Linked DNA regions of Phyllobacterium zundukense. The main gene of each other region encodes a partner of the protein of the gene in region 2 in a complex. Links are inferred from orthologs where the notes say so. Each region holds a gene or a part of one and is shown on either strand. Other genes may lie near its edges.

Evidence for each region.
Region 1: the proteins of BLM14_RS11520 (region 2) and dnaG are in contact, whole or in part, in a crystal structure (PDB 2R6A), measured with the Geobacillus stearothermophilus proteins. The link is inferred for Phyllobacterium zundukense from one-to-one orthologs. Residues at the interface, in WP_033016901.1 of Geobacillus stearothermophilus: Ser13, Glu15, Ala16, Gln18, Glu91, Leu92, Asp94, Ala95, Val96, Pro97, Thr98, Ala99, Ala100, Asn101, Tyr104, Tyr105, Ile108; in WP_049624496.1 of Geobacillus stearothermophilus: Lys456, Leu457, Leu458, Pro459, Ala460, Asn463, Ala464, Leu467, Leu535, Leu536, Ile537, Ala538, Gln544, Glu545, Asp548, Tyr549, His552.

What each region holds. Positions count from the first base shown.
Region 1 is NZ_CP017940.1:895,104-903,710, reverse strand. The notes cover bases 1-2,962. They hold dnaG (DNA primase), read right to left. Parts: upstream 2,485-2,962; coding sequence 517-2,484; downstream 1-516. Other genes in these bases: BLM14_RS04385 (Na/Pi cotransporter family protein), read left to right, coding at 2,854-2,962; rpoD (RNA polymerase sigma factor RpoD), read right to left, coding at 1-224. In the rest of the region: more of BLM14_RS04385, read left to right, coding at 2,963-4,524; BLM14_RS30865 (hypothetical protein), read right to left, coding at 4,621-4,785; BLM14_RS04380 (GNAT family N-acetyltransferase), read left to right, coding at 4,913-5,380; BLM14_RS04375 (DUF1003 domain-containing protein), read left to right, coding at 5,398-5,931; BLM14_RS04370 (B12-binding domain-containing radical SAM protein), read right to left, coding at 6,212-7,993; BLM14_RS04365 (TetR/AcrR family transcriptional regulator), read right to left, coding at 8,163-8,607. UniProt on the Escherichia coli protein: RNA polymerase that catalyzes the synthesis of short RNA molecules used as primers for DNA polymerase during DNA replication.
Region 2 is NZ_CP017940.1:2,284,026-2,292,650, reverse strand. What follows is about bases 4,051-7,030. They hold BLM14_RS11520 (replicative DNA helicase), read right to left. Parts: upstream 6,298-7,030; coding sequence 4,804-6,297; downstream 4,051-4,803. Other genes in these bases: BLM14_RS11515 (SAM-dependent methyltransferase), read right to left, coding at 6,608-7,030; alr (alanine racemase), read right to left, coding at 4,051-4,799. Outside these bases: purF (amidophosphoribosyltransferase), read right to left, coding at 11-1,471; BLM14_RS11535 (CvpA family protein), read right to left, coding at 1,590-2,189; DNA repair protein RadA, read right to left, coding at 2,230-3,630; more of alr, read right to left, coding at 3,630-4,050; more of BLM14_RS11515, read right to left, coding at 7,031-7,888; rplI (50S ribosomal protein L9), read right to left, coding at 8,080-8,625. UniProt on the Escherichia coli protein: The main replicative DNA helicase, it participates in initiation and elongation during chromosome replication. Travels ahead of the DNA replisome, separating dsDNA into templates for DNA synthesis.

The DNA.
Region 1 (8,607 bases), 1.4 Mb from region 2 along the record:
ATGCCCATGTCACTGAGCATGGCCATGGTATCTTCGATCTGCTCGGAAGTGACCTCTTCCGACGGAAGAACTGCATTGAGTTCATCCATCGTGACATAGCCGCGCTTTTTCGCGAGCTTGATCATCTTCTTGACAGCGTCATCGGAAAGGTCGAGAAGCGGACCGTCTGGCGCGCCTTCGCGCTCGACTTCTACTTCTTCGTTTTCCTTTGCCTTTGTTGCCATATTCTATATCTCCAAGCGACGTTCGCTTTGTTCATGCATGGAAACAACGAGTGCGGCGCCGCACCGGTTCCCCTACACCATAAAGGTAATAAATGATCGACTAGCCGAAATCCCGTTAATAGCGGATTAACCTTGTTATCCCGGTGGCGAGCACGCTACTTATCTGCTGAATTTGCCGGCTTTTCTGCTAGACCTGCAAATATCTTCAATTCCGCGCAATCTGATTCCGTCATTATTGACCCACGTCAACCCCGACTCAACTGATTCGTGGTAAAAAAGCGAATCAATTCGGTCAAAAACCCTTACCCGACCGTCCCGAAGGTATTCCGAACCCTTCGATCAGCGCTTCTGTTGCCTGCGCGTTGCGAATATCGTTCTGAATATCGAGCAGCCGGTTGAGGTTTTCGTCGGTGGCTTCCGTGGCCAAGGCGGTTTCAGCGACTTTCAGCTCTTTATGTAGTGTACTTGCGCGCTGATGCAAGTGAACCGCCTGCCTTAACGCCTCCAAAGCGTCCTCTTCCGCTGCTTCCGCTGTCGCTGTCCACATGCGGGCACGCCGTGTCAGCGCTTCGAGCGCTTCGATCAGCGCACCGTGGCTGGTTTCCACCATCGCCTTGCGCATCTCGGCGCCATTCGCGACATGATGTTCCGCCATGGCATTGAGCATGGCCGCATGAAAGCGCTTCAGGTCAGGATGGCTGAATTCAAGCCGGACAACCGTTTCGAAATCTTCCTCGATCAGACGCGGATGATTGAACAAGGTCATCAGGATAGCGGTCTCGCGGAGCGGCGGCGCTGCCGATGTCGTCTTCACCAGAACCGAACGCGCCAGGCTGTCCGAAACGGCAAGGCGGCCGGCTGCTGCGCCCCTACCCCGCTGCCCATAGCCGTTCTGCTCGCCAAAGCCGTTCTGGTTGCTGCCGCGCTGACCATTGTTGCGCCGGTCATTGCCACGCTGGCCGGAGTTGAAGAACTGCTGGATGCGGTCGCGGACATCCTGCGCATAGTGACGGCGCACATTCTCGTCACCGATCAGCGCCGTCATCTGCTTGAGCCGCGCTTCGAGTTCCGCACGCCGCTCGGGCGTATCGAAGACGCCGCCGCTCGTCTCGCGTGCCCAGAGCATGTCGGCCAGGGGTCGCGCGTCGTCGAGCACTGCCTGAAAGGCCTGCGGTCCGGAGGACTTTACCAGATCATCGGGATCCTTGCCCTCCGGCAGCACCGCAAACCGCAGCGAGCGCCCAGGCTTCAATGCCGGCAATGCCAGATCGATCGCACGATGCGCCGCCTTGATGCCGGCATTGTCGCCGTCGAAACACAGCACAGGCTCCGGTGACATGCGCCAGAGCAGATCGAGCTGATCTTCCGTCAGCGCGGTGCCCAGCGGCGCGACTGCTTGCGCGAAGCCAGCCTGTGCCAGGGCAATGACATCCATATAACCTTCGACGGCAATCACTGCCTTTGCCGGCTGCCCGCCCTGCGGCTGGGCCGCTTTCCTGGCGCGCAAAGCATTGAAGAGGATCTTGCCCTTGTGAAAAAGCTCCGTCTCGTTGGAATTCATGTATTTTGCAATGGCATTGGGCGCGAGCGCCCGGCCGCCAAAGGCAATGATTCGGCCGCGCAAGTCCTCGATCGGGAACATGATACGGTCGCGGAAACGGTCAAAGGAAACCGGCTTGTCGTCGCCATAGACCACAAGCCCGCAGGCTTCGATCTGTTCCTTGGTGGCACCTTTCAATGCCAGATGTTCTTTCAGCGCATTGCGGCTCTCGGGAGCATAACCCAGACGGTATGAATGCTGTGTCGCGGCAGTAAGGCCCCGATCACGCAGATAGGCACGCGCCTTCGCACCGCCCGCGGCCTGCAACTGCTCCTCGAAGAACTTGGTCGCCATTTCCATGACGTCGTAGAGGGTGGCGCGTTTTGCTTCGCGTATTTCCATTTCGGCATCGCGCGCCGGCATGGGCACGCCCGCCATATCGGCGACACGCTGCACCGCCTCGGGGAAGCTCAGCCCTTCGAGTTCCGTCAGGAAGCGGAAATGGTCGCCAGTGACACCGCAACCGAAGCAATGATAACGGCCCTTGCGGTCCTCGCAGTGAAAACTAGGCGATTTCTCGCCATGAAACGGGCAGCAGGCCCAGAAGTCTCCCTTGGGCGCGTTTGTCTTTTTCCGGTCGAACGAAACACGCGTCCCGATCACGCTGGAGATCGGTACACGCTCCCTGATCTCATCGAGAAAGGACGGAGGAAATCGCATGCTGCTCTTCGTTCGTTAAATTTGACGGTTCTGAAAGCCGGTTTTTGACAGCTTGGAGCCCTGTCACTCAAGCCGGGAACATACTGCATCAAATAAGATCGGGACGGAAGGGCTGCAACCCCGTCATCCCCTGCTCATCGCGTTGATACTGTCGCATGGGCATGGTGTTTTTTTACAAAGCCGGCAAATGATAAAATTGTCCACAAAAAACTGTCATAGAACTGTTACATTATGCCAAAAGCGACACATTTCTTCTTAGCCGGAACATATTTTTTTCGCTTTCTGAACGATATGTTATCTTAAGAAAGTGCGACTAGAATCGTCTGGTTGCTTTACCGTGTTCTTTAACTCACCAGGATTTGTCATCAAGTGAACGGTTCCGCAATTTTGTTGCATTTGGCAGGCGCAGTAGCGCTTCTGCTGTGGGCAACGCGCATGGTGCGAACCGGCGTTGAGCGCGCCTATGGCGAACGTATGCGCCAGAGTCTGCGCGGCGTTCTGCACAATCCGGTTCTCGCCGTCCTGTGGGGTTTGATGCTTTCCATCGCCCTGCAAAGCTCGACTGCCGTCAGCCTTCTCGTCGGTTCTTTTGTCGGATCGGGCATTGTCAGTGGTATTGCCGGACTCATGGCAGTGCGCGGCGCAGAAGTTGGATCGGCACTTGTCGTCAAGATCCTGAGCTTCGATCTCACATTGCTTGTGCCTCTCTGCCTTGTTGCCGGCACGGTAATTTTCATGTCGACTGAGCGCAGCAACTGGCGCCAGATGGGCCGTATCCTCGTTGGCATCGGCCTTCTGATCCTCTCGCTCGAAATGACCGGTCAGGCAACCGAACCGCTGCGCAACAGCGAATTGCTGCCAGTGATCGTCGGTTATCTCAACACCGACCCGGTCACCGCTTTTCTCATCGCGGCCGTGATGACCTGGCTGTTCCATTCCAGCATCGCCGCGGTGCTGCTTCTGGTCACCTTTGCTTCGCGTGGCCTCATCCAGCCGGAGCTCGGCATCGTGATGATCTTCGGCGTCAATCTCGGCTCCTCCTTCATTGCGCCGCTTCTGACCCGCAATGCCGCCCCGCAAACGCGCATCGTACCGATGGGCAATCTCCTGATGCGTGGTGCAGGCTCAGTGGTGATCCTCATCCTGTACCTGACGTTCAAGCCATCGATAGCCTTCCTCGGTTCCGCGCCCGCCGACCAGGTGATCAATGGACATATCCTGTTCAACATCATCATCCTGCTTGCCGGCGTTCCGCTCTCCGGTCTGGTCCTCAAGGTTACCAAGGCCGTCGTTTCACTCAATGTGCCAATCGAACAGCCGCAATCCCTGGATCGTGAAGAACTCAGCGCTTTGGATGAGAGTGTTCTGGATACTCCAAGCCTGGCGCTTGCCAATGCGACGCGCGAGACCGTGAGTGTCTGCGAAACAGTCGAGATCATGCTAAGGCGGATTATCGATCTCTACGAGAACCCGGAGCAGGATCGTATCGACGAATTGTCGGCTCTGGATGACAAGGTTGACCGCAAGCACGCAGCCATCAAACTTTACCTTGCCAAGCTGACGACCAAATCACTCAACGACTTTGAAGTCGCTCGCGCCAGGGAATTGCTTGGCGCCTGTGTCAAGCTGGAACAGGTCGGCGACATCATCGTGCGCAACATGCTGGCACTCGTCCAAAAGAAGATGGACCGTAAGCTCAAATTCACCGATGAGGGCTGGCTTGAACTCAGCAATTTCCACGCGAAGGTCCTGACCAATGCCCGCATGGCCTTCAATGTGCTTGTTTCACGCGATCGCGAAACAGCGCATCAGCTTGTCCTCGAGAAAGATCATTTGCGGGATATGGAAAAGCAAAGCAGCGAGCGGCATTTCGGCCGCCTGCGGGAAGGCACGACCCGCAGCCTGGAAACAAGTTCGATCCATCTCGACACGATCCGGGATCTGAAGCAGATCAATTCGCTGCTCGCCGCCATGGCTTATCCCGTGCTCGAAGAACAGGGTCTTCTGAACACCACGCGTTTACGTGCATTGCACAGCTGACCGTTTTGGGATTTTCGCGACGCAAGACACAAGCTTAACGGCGCAGCAGGGCACCGCACATCAACTTGTCTGCTTGCATCGGCAGCAGGCAACTATTCAATAATCGCGATGAATGTGGGTATTTGATCCGATAAACGCTCCCATGGCCGAGCCAATCAGCAACCCCAGGAGTATATTTCCCATCATCGCGCTACCGATCCCCGCACCGACGGACAATCCGGCCAGTATTCCAATAATGGTAGACCAACGTTGTTCTTTCATTTTTCGCCTCCATTCTTATCAACAATAAACGAGAAAATGCCCATCAAGTTCCATGCCCCGGTACCATGCCACTTATATTTGCTCTACCGGTGTTCAGCTCGTGCAACCAAAACAGGAATCCAGTCCGATGATCTCGTTCAGACCGATGCGTGCCGACGAATACTCCGCCTATCTGGATTATTTCATCCCTGACTATGCGTCCGAGATTGCAGCCAATTATGGCCTTTCAGACGCCGAAGCCCGCGCGCGGGCGATAAGCGAAACAGACGAGGATCTGCCGCAGGGCGTGGCAACAGCGGGACACGTGCTGCTTTGCATCATCTCAGGCGGTGATACGTTGGTCGGCTACCTCTGGTACCGGCCCGATCTGGCGGCACGCTCTGCACATATCAGTGATTTTCACATCTTTGCCGGGCAACAAGGAAAAGGCTACGGCAAACAGGCCTTGGTGCTCCTGGAGGCCGAGCTTGCCGGCAGCGGTTTCACCCAGATCAGGTTGCGCGTGGCCGGTAACAACAATCGGGCCAAACACGTTTATGATGTTTCGGGATTCCGCGTTACCGGCATTAATATGAGCAAATCAATCGGACAATAGCGACAGGAAACAGGTCCATGCCAAATGTCGAGGAAGTAAAAAAGGGCTTGTGGGATGCCGAACGCAAGCTGCTGCACCATCTGCGGGAAGTTCGTCGGCAGGAACGCCACAAGAAGCCCGCCGATCGCGAACAACTGACGCCGGGGCAGAGAATTGCAGATCGGGTTGCCGCGACAATGGGATCGTGGTCCTTCATCATTATCCAGACGACGATTTTGTTCGTCTGGATCGTGCTGAACGTCACTGCCTATGTGCGGGAATGGGACCCCTACCCCTTCATTCTCCTCAATCTTGCCCTGTCATTCCAGGCCGCCTATGCCGCTCCATTCATCATGATGAGCCAGAACCGCCAGCAAGACATTGATCGCAAGGAGGCTGAGAACGACTACCGCATCAATATCAAGGCGGAGCTGGAGATTGAACTTCTGCATGAGAAGATCGAGCTTCTGCACCATAAGTTCGATCAGCTTCGCGAGAAGGAAGTCGAATCGCTTGCTGAGACTGTCCAGGAACTGGCTGACACGAAACGGCCGCCTGAAAAGCCCGACTGAATCTCCTGAAACGAAAAAGGACCGCTGCGGGAGGAGGTGCAGCGGTCCTGATTGCAAATGTACCGCGGGAGGAGGTGCAGTACATTCCAGGTTGGGGTTTCTGGGAGGAGAAGAACCCAACGACCTCAGAATAGCCCAGCACAAAAATATGGCAACTTGCAAAAATGCATAATAGCTATGCAAATTGTCGCATTGACCGTTGCGATGCTGGTATGGAGCCGATTCCCTCATGGCACGCATCGGAGCAATTTCGCCGGACAAGGCCGATAATAGCCCGTTGTCAGAAGGCTCGACCGGGATGTGTCAGCCGAGCGATCTTTTTCATATGGTTCACCGCCGCGCTGCCGCCGGTCGTCTTGGTGAAAAGGTCGAGTTTCTCATCGCCGTCGGCGCCGACAGGCATCAAGGCCTGATCCATATACTTCCTTGATGCCGGGTTCCGCGCAATCACCAGGGCCGCCGTGGCCAGCCGGGCAATCGAGCCTGCGAGGACGGCGTGCTTGCTGAGGGTTTCCCAGACAAAACGAGGCCAGAAGAAAAAGGGATTTTCTCTTGGCAGCTCGGGGCGCCGTTCCGACGGACGCTTCATGCGCAGGATACCGCTCTGCAATGGATGCACGTGTTCGAGGTGGACCATTGTCGCGAAGGCCACGAGCACCTTGACGAGACTGCCTATCGGAACGCCCGTTGCAATCGCCCGGCACAACAGTGTCTTCATGTGTTTCGGCGTGTAGTAGAGCGACCATGCTTCGCGATAGATGGCCTCCCACTCGCGCTTGCTCATCTTCGGGTGGGCCGTGCAGACATGCTCCACGTCGTAGATATTCAGATCAGCGTCCATCTCGACACCGTTTTTCCAGAGCGTCTGATGGTCCTCGGAACCCGGCAGCGGCGTCAGGCAGAAGAACTCGATAATATCGAGCGGAAGCTCCTCCTGAATGATCGCGATATCGCGCCTGATTGTTTCCGGCGTGTCCGCGGGAAAGCCGAGGATGTAGCCGGCCAGCGTCATGATCCCCTGCCCCTTCCACGCCAGCAGCATCTTGCGGTACTCGGTGATCTTGTTCTGGCCCTTCTTGGCTGCAGCGAGATTATCTGGATTGACGTTCTCCAGCCCGATGAAAACGCGCGTGACACCGGCCCGCTTCGCCTTTTCCACGAAGTTGTCGATCCTGTGGCACAGCGTATCGACCTGGATCATCAGGCCAAGCGGGATTCCATCCCGCTCCTTCAGCGCGATAAGGCGATCGAAGATCGCTTCCCATTCCTTGTTTCGCGCGAAATTGTCGTCGGTTATGAAGAACTTGTGGACGCCATGCGCCCAATTCAGGCGGACCAGTTTTTCCACGTCATCGGCGGAACGAAAACGCGATTTGCGTCCCTGCACATTGATGATGGTGCAAAACGAGCATTGATAGGGGCAGCCGCGTCCGGCATCGAAGCTCGCGCTAAGACCCAGCGTGTGCTCGACATAGCGCTTCGGCAAGAATGGAACGGGCGCGCCTTCAATACTCGGCAGATCATTCATGAAGTTGTACAGCGGCTGCAGCTGGCCCGACGCCGCGTCGCGCAACACGGTCTCCAGCCGGCCTTCGGCCTCACCGGCAAACATCGAAATGCCCATCTCGCGACATGCATCGAGGTCGACGGCATGCCCGTCAAGCATGGCCAAACAGCCCGAGACATGAAAGCCGCCCATGGCGACGGGCAGCCCGGCATCGCGGAACGGCCGGGCGATGTCGAGGGCACGCGGATACTGGTTGGACTGGACACCGACCAGGGCGACCATTCCGAAATTGTTGTGACGCCGCAGTTTGGCAAGAAGCGCGGGAAAGTTCACGTGCGTATTGGTCTCGTCAATCACCGTGATATCGACGGCGGTATTGGGTCCGAGCACTTCGCGATCCGCACAGTCAACGGCAATGCCGTAGAGAGCGGCGAGCGAATTTGAGGGAATCATGGCTCGCCACCAACGGATCACATATCCATCGTCGTCGTAATGCGACGGTTTGATCAGAATCAGCTGGAAGCGTCGATCTTCAGCCTCTGAAAAATGTGACAAATCAATCTTTCGGGTTGGAGGCAATTAACCCCAACGTAGCAGAGTTACACCCCCGCACCAAACCCGGATCGTTCCATACGCTTTTAAGGATGCACCAATGCGTGAGCAGCGTTGTCACCCCTCGCATCTCCCTCTCCGCATACCGCGTCGGCGAACAAAGACTGCATCGTTAATCCGGTAGGAGACCAACTACGCGATAACTAGCGATCAACTTGTCGTATAGGGAAATATCCGAACGGCTCCTTGCCATGAGCTGAGCGCCCGCGATGGCGGCATAGATTGCGCGAGCCCGCGCTTCGCTTTCCTCGGAACTGACAACGCCCGCCGCAGAAAGCACCTTGCTCAGCCACGCGACATTGACGTCGGCAAAATTTTGGACCTCTTTTTTCACTGGCTCCGGTAGGTCGTCATACTCGGCAGCCATGAAGCTGCAGAGGCAAATCCGGTTATCATTCTCCAAAGCCCATCGAAACGTCTCGGGATATTGGCGAAGGCAACGGGCTGGATCGGAAGTTTCCGTCAACAGCGCCTCCAGATAAGCCGCTGAATCCTCCCAATAGCGCTTGGCTACCGCAGCCGCGAGATCCGCCTTGCTTGGGAAGTGATGGTAGATG
Region 2 (8,625 bases):
TGAAAAAAACTCAACCGTTGTTTGCGAGAAGCGAAAGCTTGTGGACGTTGCTGGGACCGTCTTTGTCGAGAAGCCGCGTCGGATAATCGCCAGTGAAATAGTGATCGGTGAACAATGGCGCGCGCGGATCGCGTGGGTTACCGCTGACAGCCTTGTACAACCCGTCGATCGACAGGAATGCCAGCGAATCCGCGCCGATATAATCGCACATCGCAGCAAGGCTCGCATATTGGTTGGCGAGCAGCTTGTCCGCATCCGGCGTATCGATGCCATAGAAGTCCGGATGGAAGATCATCGGGCTGGCGACGCGGATATGCACTTCGCGCGCACCGGCATCGCGGATCATCTGCACGATCTTGACGGAAGTCGTGCCGCGCACGATGGAGTCGTCCACCAGGACAACGCGCTTGCCTTCGATCACGGCGCGATTGGCCGAATGCTTCAGCTTCACGCCAAATGCTCTGATCGACTGGGTCGGCTCGATGAAGGTGCGTCCGACGTAATGGTTGCGGATGATACCGAGTTCAAAGGGGATGCCGCTTTGCTGGGCAAAACCGATGGCTGCAGGCGTGCCGCCGTCGGGTACCGGAACGACCACATCGGCCTCAAGCGGTGCTTCCTTGGCAAGATTGATGCCCATATTCTTGCGAGCGTTGTAAACGTTGCGGCCGCCGACGACCGAATCCGGACGCGCGAAATAGACGTATTCGAACAGGCAAAGGCGTTCCTGTTTCGGATGTTGCGGCTTGTAGGTTTCGATACTGATCGAGCCATCCGGCTGGATTTCGCAAACCACCACTTCGCCATTTTCAATGTCGCGGACAAATTTTGCGCCAATAATGTCGAGTGCACAGGTTTCTGAAGCAAAGATCGGCTTGCCATCGAGGTCACCCATGACCAGCGGGCGGATGCCGATCGGATCGCGCGCTGCAATCAGCTTGGTGCGGGTGAGGGCAAGCATCGCATAGCCGCCTTCCATCTGGCGGATCGCGTCGATGAAACGGTCGCTGGATGAAGCGCTGCGCGAGCGGGCGATGAGATGCAGCACAACTTCCGTATCGGAATTGGACTGGCAGATAGCGCCATCGGCAATGAGCTGGCGGCGCAGCGTCAGGCCGTTGGTGAAGTTGCCGTTATGGGCAATGGCGATTCCGCCAACTTCAAGCTCGGCCAATAGCGGCTGTACATTGCGCAGGATGGTATCGCCGGTGGTCGAATAGCGCACGTGGCCGATTGCCCGGTCGCCGGGCAACTGGGCGAGGGTGACCGGGTTGGTGTAGTGGTCACCGACCAGGCCCATTCGGCGTTCCGAACAGAACTGGCGGCCATCATAGGAGACGATACCTGCTGCTTCCTGTCCGCGGTGCTGCAGGGCATGCAGCCCGAGCGCAGTCAGGGTCGCGGCGTCGGGATGCCCCAAAATGCCAAACACACCGCATTCTTCATGCAGTGTGTCGTCATCCAGGGACATCAATTGATTATCGTCACGAGAAATGTCGGTCATTACCGCCAGCCTTTCGCCGCAGATTCAATTGTGCCTATGTTGCATTATGCCACACTATATGGGGCATTACCAAGCAAACGCCAAGTTACTGGTTTGTCGCACCTTCCGGTGGGATATCTTCCTTCGGTTCCGGTGCAGCCGTTCCATCGGGGGCAGCATCCGGAGCCGGAGTTGTGCCGGGTTTCAGCCGGTTGAGAATGGTCGATTCCGGATCTTCGGGCAATAGCCCGATCAATTTTGCCCCCAGCGAGTCGATCATCGGCTTGGACTTCGCCTGGGCGATCCATTCCGGCTGGCGGTCCGTGACCAGCCAATTGAAGAACAGCATGGCGACAACCACAAGCAGAACACCGCGTGCTGCACCAAAAAGGAAACCGAGTGTGCGATCCAGCGCACCGATACGGCTGTCGATGATGAAATCAGCAATCTTCATGGTGATGATGGACACAACAATCAGCGTAACGACGAAGACCAGACCCGCCGCGGCAATCTGCGCGATCGTGTCGTTGCTGATATACGGCGTGAGGAAGGGTACGACTGGTTTGTAGAAGAGGTAGGCAGCGGCTGCCGCAGCTGCCCAGGACACAACCGAAAGCACTTCACGGGAGAAGCCGCGTACCATGGCGAGGACCGCCGAAACGAGGGTGATGCCCAATAGAATTCCGTCAAGCAACGTAATCGGCATTTATTTTCATCCCCATATTCTGACCAACAGGCCAATCTGGTCAGTCTTCGCGTTGTCTCTTCCCGGGTCCTGACGCCGCGATCCGGGCCACTAGGTCCGGCAGCGAAGCCGTCTCGGTCAGACGAGCATTGCCGTTCTTTGCCACGTCGTTGCTTCCCTTGGGAAGAACAGCCTGCTTGAACCCAAGCTTATCTGCTTCCTTCAGTCTCTGCACCGCGTGCGCCACCGGGCGAACCGCGCCAGACAAACTGACTTCGCCGAAATAGACGCAATCTGCGGGAAGGGCAATACCGGCAATGGAGGAAACCAGTGCAGATGCAACCGCAAGGTCAGCGGCGGGCTCCGTTATGCGATATCCGCCCGCCACATTCAGGTAAACATCATGTTGACCAAAGCGCACGCCGCAATGCGCTTCGAGCACGGCGAGAATCATCGACAACCGGTTGCCGTCCCATCCTACAACGGCGCGGCGGGGTGTGCCGAGGGTCGATGGCGCGACCAGTGCCTGGATTTCGACGAGAATTGGTCGCGTCCCCTCCATACCGGCAAAAACCGCAGCTCCCGGCGACTTTTCATTGCGTTCGCCGAGAAAAAGCTCGGACGGATTGGCAACTTCGCGCAATCCCCGATCCGACATTTCGAACACGCCGATCTCGTCCGTTGGTCCGAAACGGTTTTTGACCGTGCGCAGAATGCGGTAATGGTGGCCGCCTTCGCCCTCGAAATACAAGACTGCATCGACCATGTGCTCGACGACGCGCGGGCCGGCGATCTGACCTTCCTTGGTCACATGGCCGACGAGAACGACAGCGGCGCCAGTCTGCTTGGCATAGCGGATCATCGCTTGCGCGCCGGCGCGCACCTGCGTCACCGTGCCGGGAGCCGAATCGGCCGCATCGGTCCACAGCGTCTGAATCGAATCGATGATGATCAAATCCGGCCGTTTCGAATCGGAGATTGTCGCCAGGATGTCTTCGACATTGGTTTCAGCCGCGAGCAGCACATCCGTATCCGCCGCATGCAGCCGCTGGGCCCGCAGCCTGATCTGCGCCACCGCCTCTTCGCCGGAAACATAGACAACACGGTGGCCCTGGCGCGCCAGCGCAGCCGCGGCCTGGGTAAGCAGCGTGGATTTGCCAATACCTGGGTCGCCACCGACAAGAATCGCCGAACCGCGAACGAACCCGCCGCCGGTAACGCGGTCGAGTTCGCCGATCCCCGATTTGATCCGCGGCGCATCCTCAATTTCACCGGAAAGCGAGGTGAGCGCGACTGCGCGGCCCTTGCGGCCCGACAATTTGCCCGGCCCGCTGCCGATACCTCCGGATGTGCCCTCCTCGACGAGTGTGTTCCACTCGCCGCATTCGTCGCACTTGCCCGCCCAGCGTGTGTGCACGGCGCCGCAATTCTGGCAGATGAATTGGATTCTCGGCTTGGCCATCAGTCAGCTGTTTTCGTATGGAGGTAGCGGCGGTGATACCGGTTTCCAAGGCTGGTGAGCAATTCGTAACCTATCGTCCCCGCGGAACGAGCAGCATCGTCAAGGGCGATGTTCGGACCGAAGAGCTCAATGTAATCCCCGGGCTTCACCGCACGTTCTGCAAGGTTGGTAATGTCGAACGAGGTGAGATCCATTGTGACCCGGCCGATGATCGGCACTTTCTTGCCTGCCACAAAGCCTTCGCCGCCGCCCGGAACCGCATTGCGCAGGGGAACTCCGCTGCCGGAGGACGAACGAAGATAGCCGTCCGCATAGCCGACCGAGCAGATCGCGATGCGCGTATCGCGTTTGAGCGTCGTTGTAGCACCATAGCCTACGGTTTCGCCCATCAATCCGGTGCGGATTTGAACGATGCGCGCTTCGAGCGTCACGACGGCGCGCATCGGATTGGCAGCGTCTGAGAGCGGCTCGCCGCCATACATGGCAACACCGGGACGGCTGAGATCAAATTCGCCCTTCTCCGTATGAAAAATGCCGGGCGAATTGGCGATGCTTGATTCAATTCCTGCAAAAGCGGTGCGAAGCTTTTGAAATGATTCAAATTGCTGTTGGTTCAGCGCATGAGCCGGATTATCGCCTGTCGCAAGATGCGTGATCAGAAGAACCGGCTTTTGGTTTCGCCCGTCGTCGGCAAAAGTCAGAGCTTCTTCGACGCTGAGGCCGAGACGGTTCATGCCAGTGTCGACATGCAGCACGTAAGGCAGTTTCTCCTTGCGGCTCTTATTCAGCTTCTTCCAGAGAGCGAGTTCATGCAACGAGCCCAGAACCGGGATCAGGTCGGACTCTTCGTAGATTGGAAATGCTTCGGCAAAGAAGCCATTGAGGACGAATACCCGGGCATCTGGCGCAACGGCCTTGACGCGCAGACCCTCCTCAGCCAGCGCGACAAAGAACGTGCGGCATCCTGCCTGCCACAACACCGGCACGACGTGCACGATGCCAAGCCCGTAGGCGTCGGCCTTGACCACGGCGGCTGTGTTCGATGGCTTGGATTTTTCCGCGAGGAAACGCCAGTTCGCGACGAGCGCGTCGAGATCGATCGTGAGCCGCCCGCCCGCAAGCCGGGGATCGGCGCCGGCAGTAGTGATGTGAGGTTTCCTGGCAGTCAAATGATCACTCAAACCGTTCTGGCAGATGCGAGTCTTCGGCCAGGTCGGTAAAGCGCGTATATTCCGCCTGGAACGCAAGCCTCACGGTGCCCGTCGGGCCGTGACGCTGCTTGGCAACGATGACCTCCGCCTTGCCCGTGGCTTCGTTGAGGTCGGCCTGCCATTTGAAATGCTCTTCCGTGCCGGCCTTCGGTTCCTTGTTCTTGATGTAATACTCATCGCGATAGACGAAAAGCACCACGTCGGCGTCCTGCTCGATCGAACCCGATTCACGCAAGTCGGACAGCTGCGGATGCTTGTCCTCGCGGCTTTCAACCTGACGGGAAAGCTGGGAAAGCGCGATAATCGGCGTGTTCAGTTCCTTGCCGAGCGCTTTCAGGCCAGTCGTGATTTCTGTGATTTCCTGCACGCGGTTTTCCGAGGCGCGCTTGGAGGACCCCTGCATCAGCTGGATATAGTCGATGACCAGGACATCGAGGCCGCGCTGGCGCTTCAGGCGGCGCGCACGCGCCGCAAGCTGGGCGATGGAGATACCACCGGTCTGGTCGATGTAGAGGGGCACTTTCTGCATGTGCTGCGAGCAGGCCACCAGCTTCTCGAAATCGGCTTCGCTGATCTCGCCGCGGCGGATTTTCGACGAACTGATTTCCGATTGCTCGGAAATGATACGCGTCGCCAGCTGTTCGGACGACATTTCGAGGGAGAAGAACCCGACAACGCCGCCATTCTTCGCCTTGAAAGTGCCATCCGCCAGCTGTTCGGGCTCGTAGGCTGCAGCGATGTTGAAGGCAATGTTCGTGGCAAGCGAGGTTTTGCCCATGCCGGGGCGCCCGGCCAGAACGATCAAATCCGATGGCTGCAGGCCGCCCATGCGCGCATCGAGCGCGCGTATGCCAGTCGAGATGCCGGACAAATGTCCGTCACGCATGAAGGCGGCATTGGCCATGTCCACGGCGGTCTTGACCGCGTCGGTAAAGCTCTGGAAGCCGCCATCGTAGCGGCCGGTCTCCGCGAGTTCGAACAGCCGCCGTTCTGCATCCTCGATCTGGCCCTGCGGCGCGACATCGACCGGCGCATCATAGGCGATGTTGACCATGTCCTCGCCGATGGTGATCAGCGCACGGCGCGTGGCGAGATCGTAAATTGCCCTGCCGTAATCTTCCGCATTGATGACCGTCACGGCTTCTGCAGCGAGGCGCGCAAGGTATTGCATGACCGTCATTTCGCCAATTTTTGCATCGGCGGGGAGGAAGGTCTTGAGCGTCACCGGATTCGCCATCTTGCCCATGCGAATCATGTCGGAAGCGACTTCGAAAATCTTGCGATGCAGCGGTTCGTTGAAATGGGTTGGCTTCAGGAAGTCGGAAACACGATAGAACGCGTCATTGTTGACGAGGATAGCACCCAGCAAGGCCTGCTCGGCCTCGATGTTGTTCGGGGCTTCCCGATAGAGGGTGTCTCGCGCCTCGTTGATCTTGCGTACCGTAGCTTCAGCCATTTCGCTTTTTCCTGTTCCCCTTCATTATGGCCCATCGCGGAAAATTATAGCGTGGCAGATTTGTCCTTATCACCGCAATTCACACAGATGCGGATAAGAAAACCTGTGGCTTGACTCTGATGGGTGACTATAGCGTGAGTCGTGCTGAAAAAGCGATGTTCTGAGCGGGCGGGTGCGCAGGATTATCCCACTCCTTCTCCGTCATCGTCGGGTCATCCTCGGGTTTAACCCGAGGACGAGGATCACGGAGAAGAGATGCTTAGCAGAACCCGGGGGCGGACGGCTCCACGCCCTGCGAACGACTGGAACGTTACCTCCCGGCGATCGATTCCTTTCGGTTGACCTGGCTGTTGGCCGAGCTGCGTTCGCATTCCAGCCGCTTCAGCCGCTTTTCTTCCTTTTCGATGTAATTGCGCGTCAACGGCACAGCCTCCTGGCGATGCGCCAGCTGGATCTGGAACACCACAAGATTCTGCCAGCGAAATGCGGCCTCGGAGGCTGCGAGATAGAATTCCCACATCCTGCAGAAGCGTTCATCGTAGATCGCCTTGGCCTTTTCGCGGTTGGCCATGAAGCGTTCCCGCCAGATCCGCAACGTATCGGCATAGTGCAGGCGCAGGATTTCGATATCCGTGATCACCAGACCGGCCTTTTCGATATGCGGAATGACCTCTGACAGTGCGGGAATATAGCCGCCCGGGAAGATGTACTTCTGGATAAAGGCATTGGTATAGGATGGGCCGTCCGAGCGGCCGATCGAATGCAGGAGGAAAACGCCATCCTTCTTGAGCAAGCGCGCTGTATGCTGGAAGTATTCCGGGAAATGACCGATACCGACATGTTCGAACATGCCGACGGACACGATGCGGTCAAAACTTTCTTCGAGCGTCCGGTAGTCACGCAAGTCAAACCGGGCCTGCGCCGTCAGGCCTTCCTCGAAGGCACGTTTGTTGGCGATGCCGTGTTGCTCTTGGGATAGCGTCACACCGGTAACATCGGCTTCAAGATGCTTGGCGAGATAAATTCCGAGCCCACCCCAGCCGCAGCCGATATCGAGGGTCTTGTGACCCTTTTCAACCAGCAGCTTGGCTGCGATATGGCGCTTTTTCGCCATCTGCGCCTCTTCCAGCGCTGCGTCCGGCCGCTCGAAATAGGCGCATGAATATTGCATGTCCGTATCGAGGAATAGACGGTAGAGGTCTTCAGACAGATCGTAGTGCCGCTGCACATTGCTGGAGGCACGCGTCAGGGTGTTCATCTGGTGCAGGCGTCGCGTGGCGCGGCGGATGCCTTCGATCGCCAGCATCCAGGGTTCCTTGGCGACGGTCGCACCGGTGTTTTCGAAGATGATTTTCAAGACATCATAGATGTCACCGTCGAGAACATCGATTTCACCGTTCATGTAGGCTTCGGCGAAATGCAGTGACGGATCGAAAGCGATTTTTCGCTCCGCTGCAGCGCTATTGATACGGAAATGTATGGGCTCGCCGGTTCCGTCGCCAAAGGTTCGGGGTTTGCCGGATGAGTCGGTTATAATCAAAGTGCCAGTATGAACCATCCGCGAGAGTGCGGCCTTTAGAATGGCATTCATGAACAATCTCCATCATTGACGACAGAGCTCGGCCATTGAGAGACTCAGGAACGAGTCTACGGTCGGGCATGGGAAGAACAAATAAATCTAATCGTTTTTTTGTTCCTGAAAAGAAAAAAACACCCGGCAGCGATGCCGGGTGTTTCAAAATATTGATGGGATCATTCTTTCGAATGATCTACTGAGTAAAATCAGGCGTTTTCTTCGCCTTCTTCGTCTTCATCGAAGAATTCGTCAGACAGCGGTGCGTCTTCAATGCCATAGATCGCCTCAGCGGAGGTGAGGTCTTCACCCTTTACCTGACGCTCGGCTTCATCGGCCGTACGGGCAATATTGATAGTGACCGTTGCTTCTACTTCAGGATGAAGCGCCAGAACGATGCTGTGCAGGCCGATCGTCTTGATTGGCGTGTTCAGTTCAACCTGGTTGCGATTGATCGAGAAACCTTCAGCCGTGATCAGGTCGGCAATATCGCGCGTCGAAACTGAACCATACAGCTGGCCGGTTTCGCCAGCCGAGCGAACGGCGACGAATGACTTGCCGTCGAGCTTCTCGGCAACCGACTGGGCTTCAGTCTTGCGCTCGAGGTTACGGGCTTCGAGCTGTGCGCGCTGGCCTTCGAACTTCTTCTTGTTGGCTTCGTTGGCACGAAGAGCCTTGCCCTGCGGCAGGAGGAAGTTCCGGGCAAAGCCGTCCTTTACCTTGACGGTTTCGCCCATCTGGCCGAGGCGGCTGAT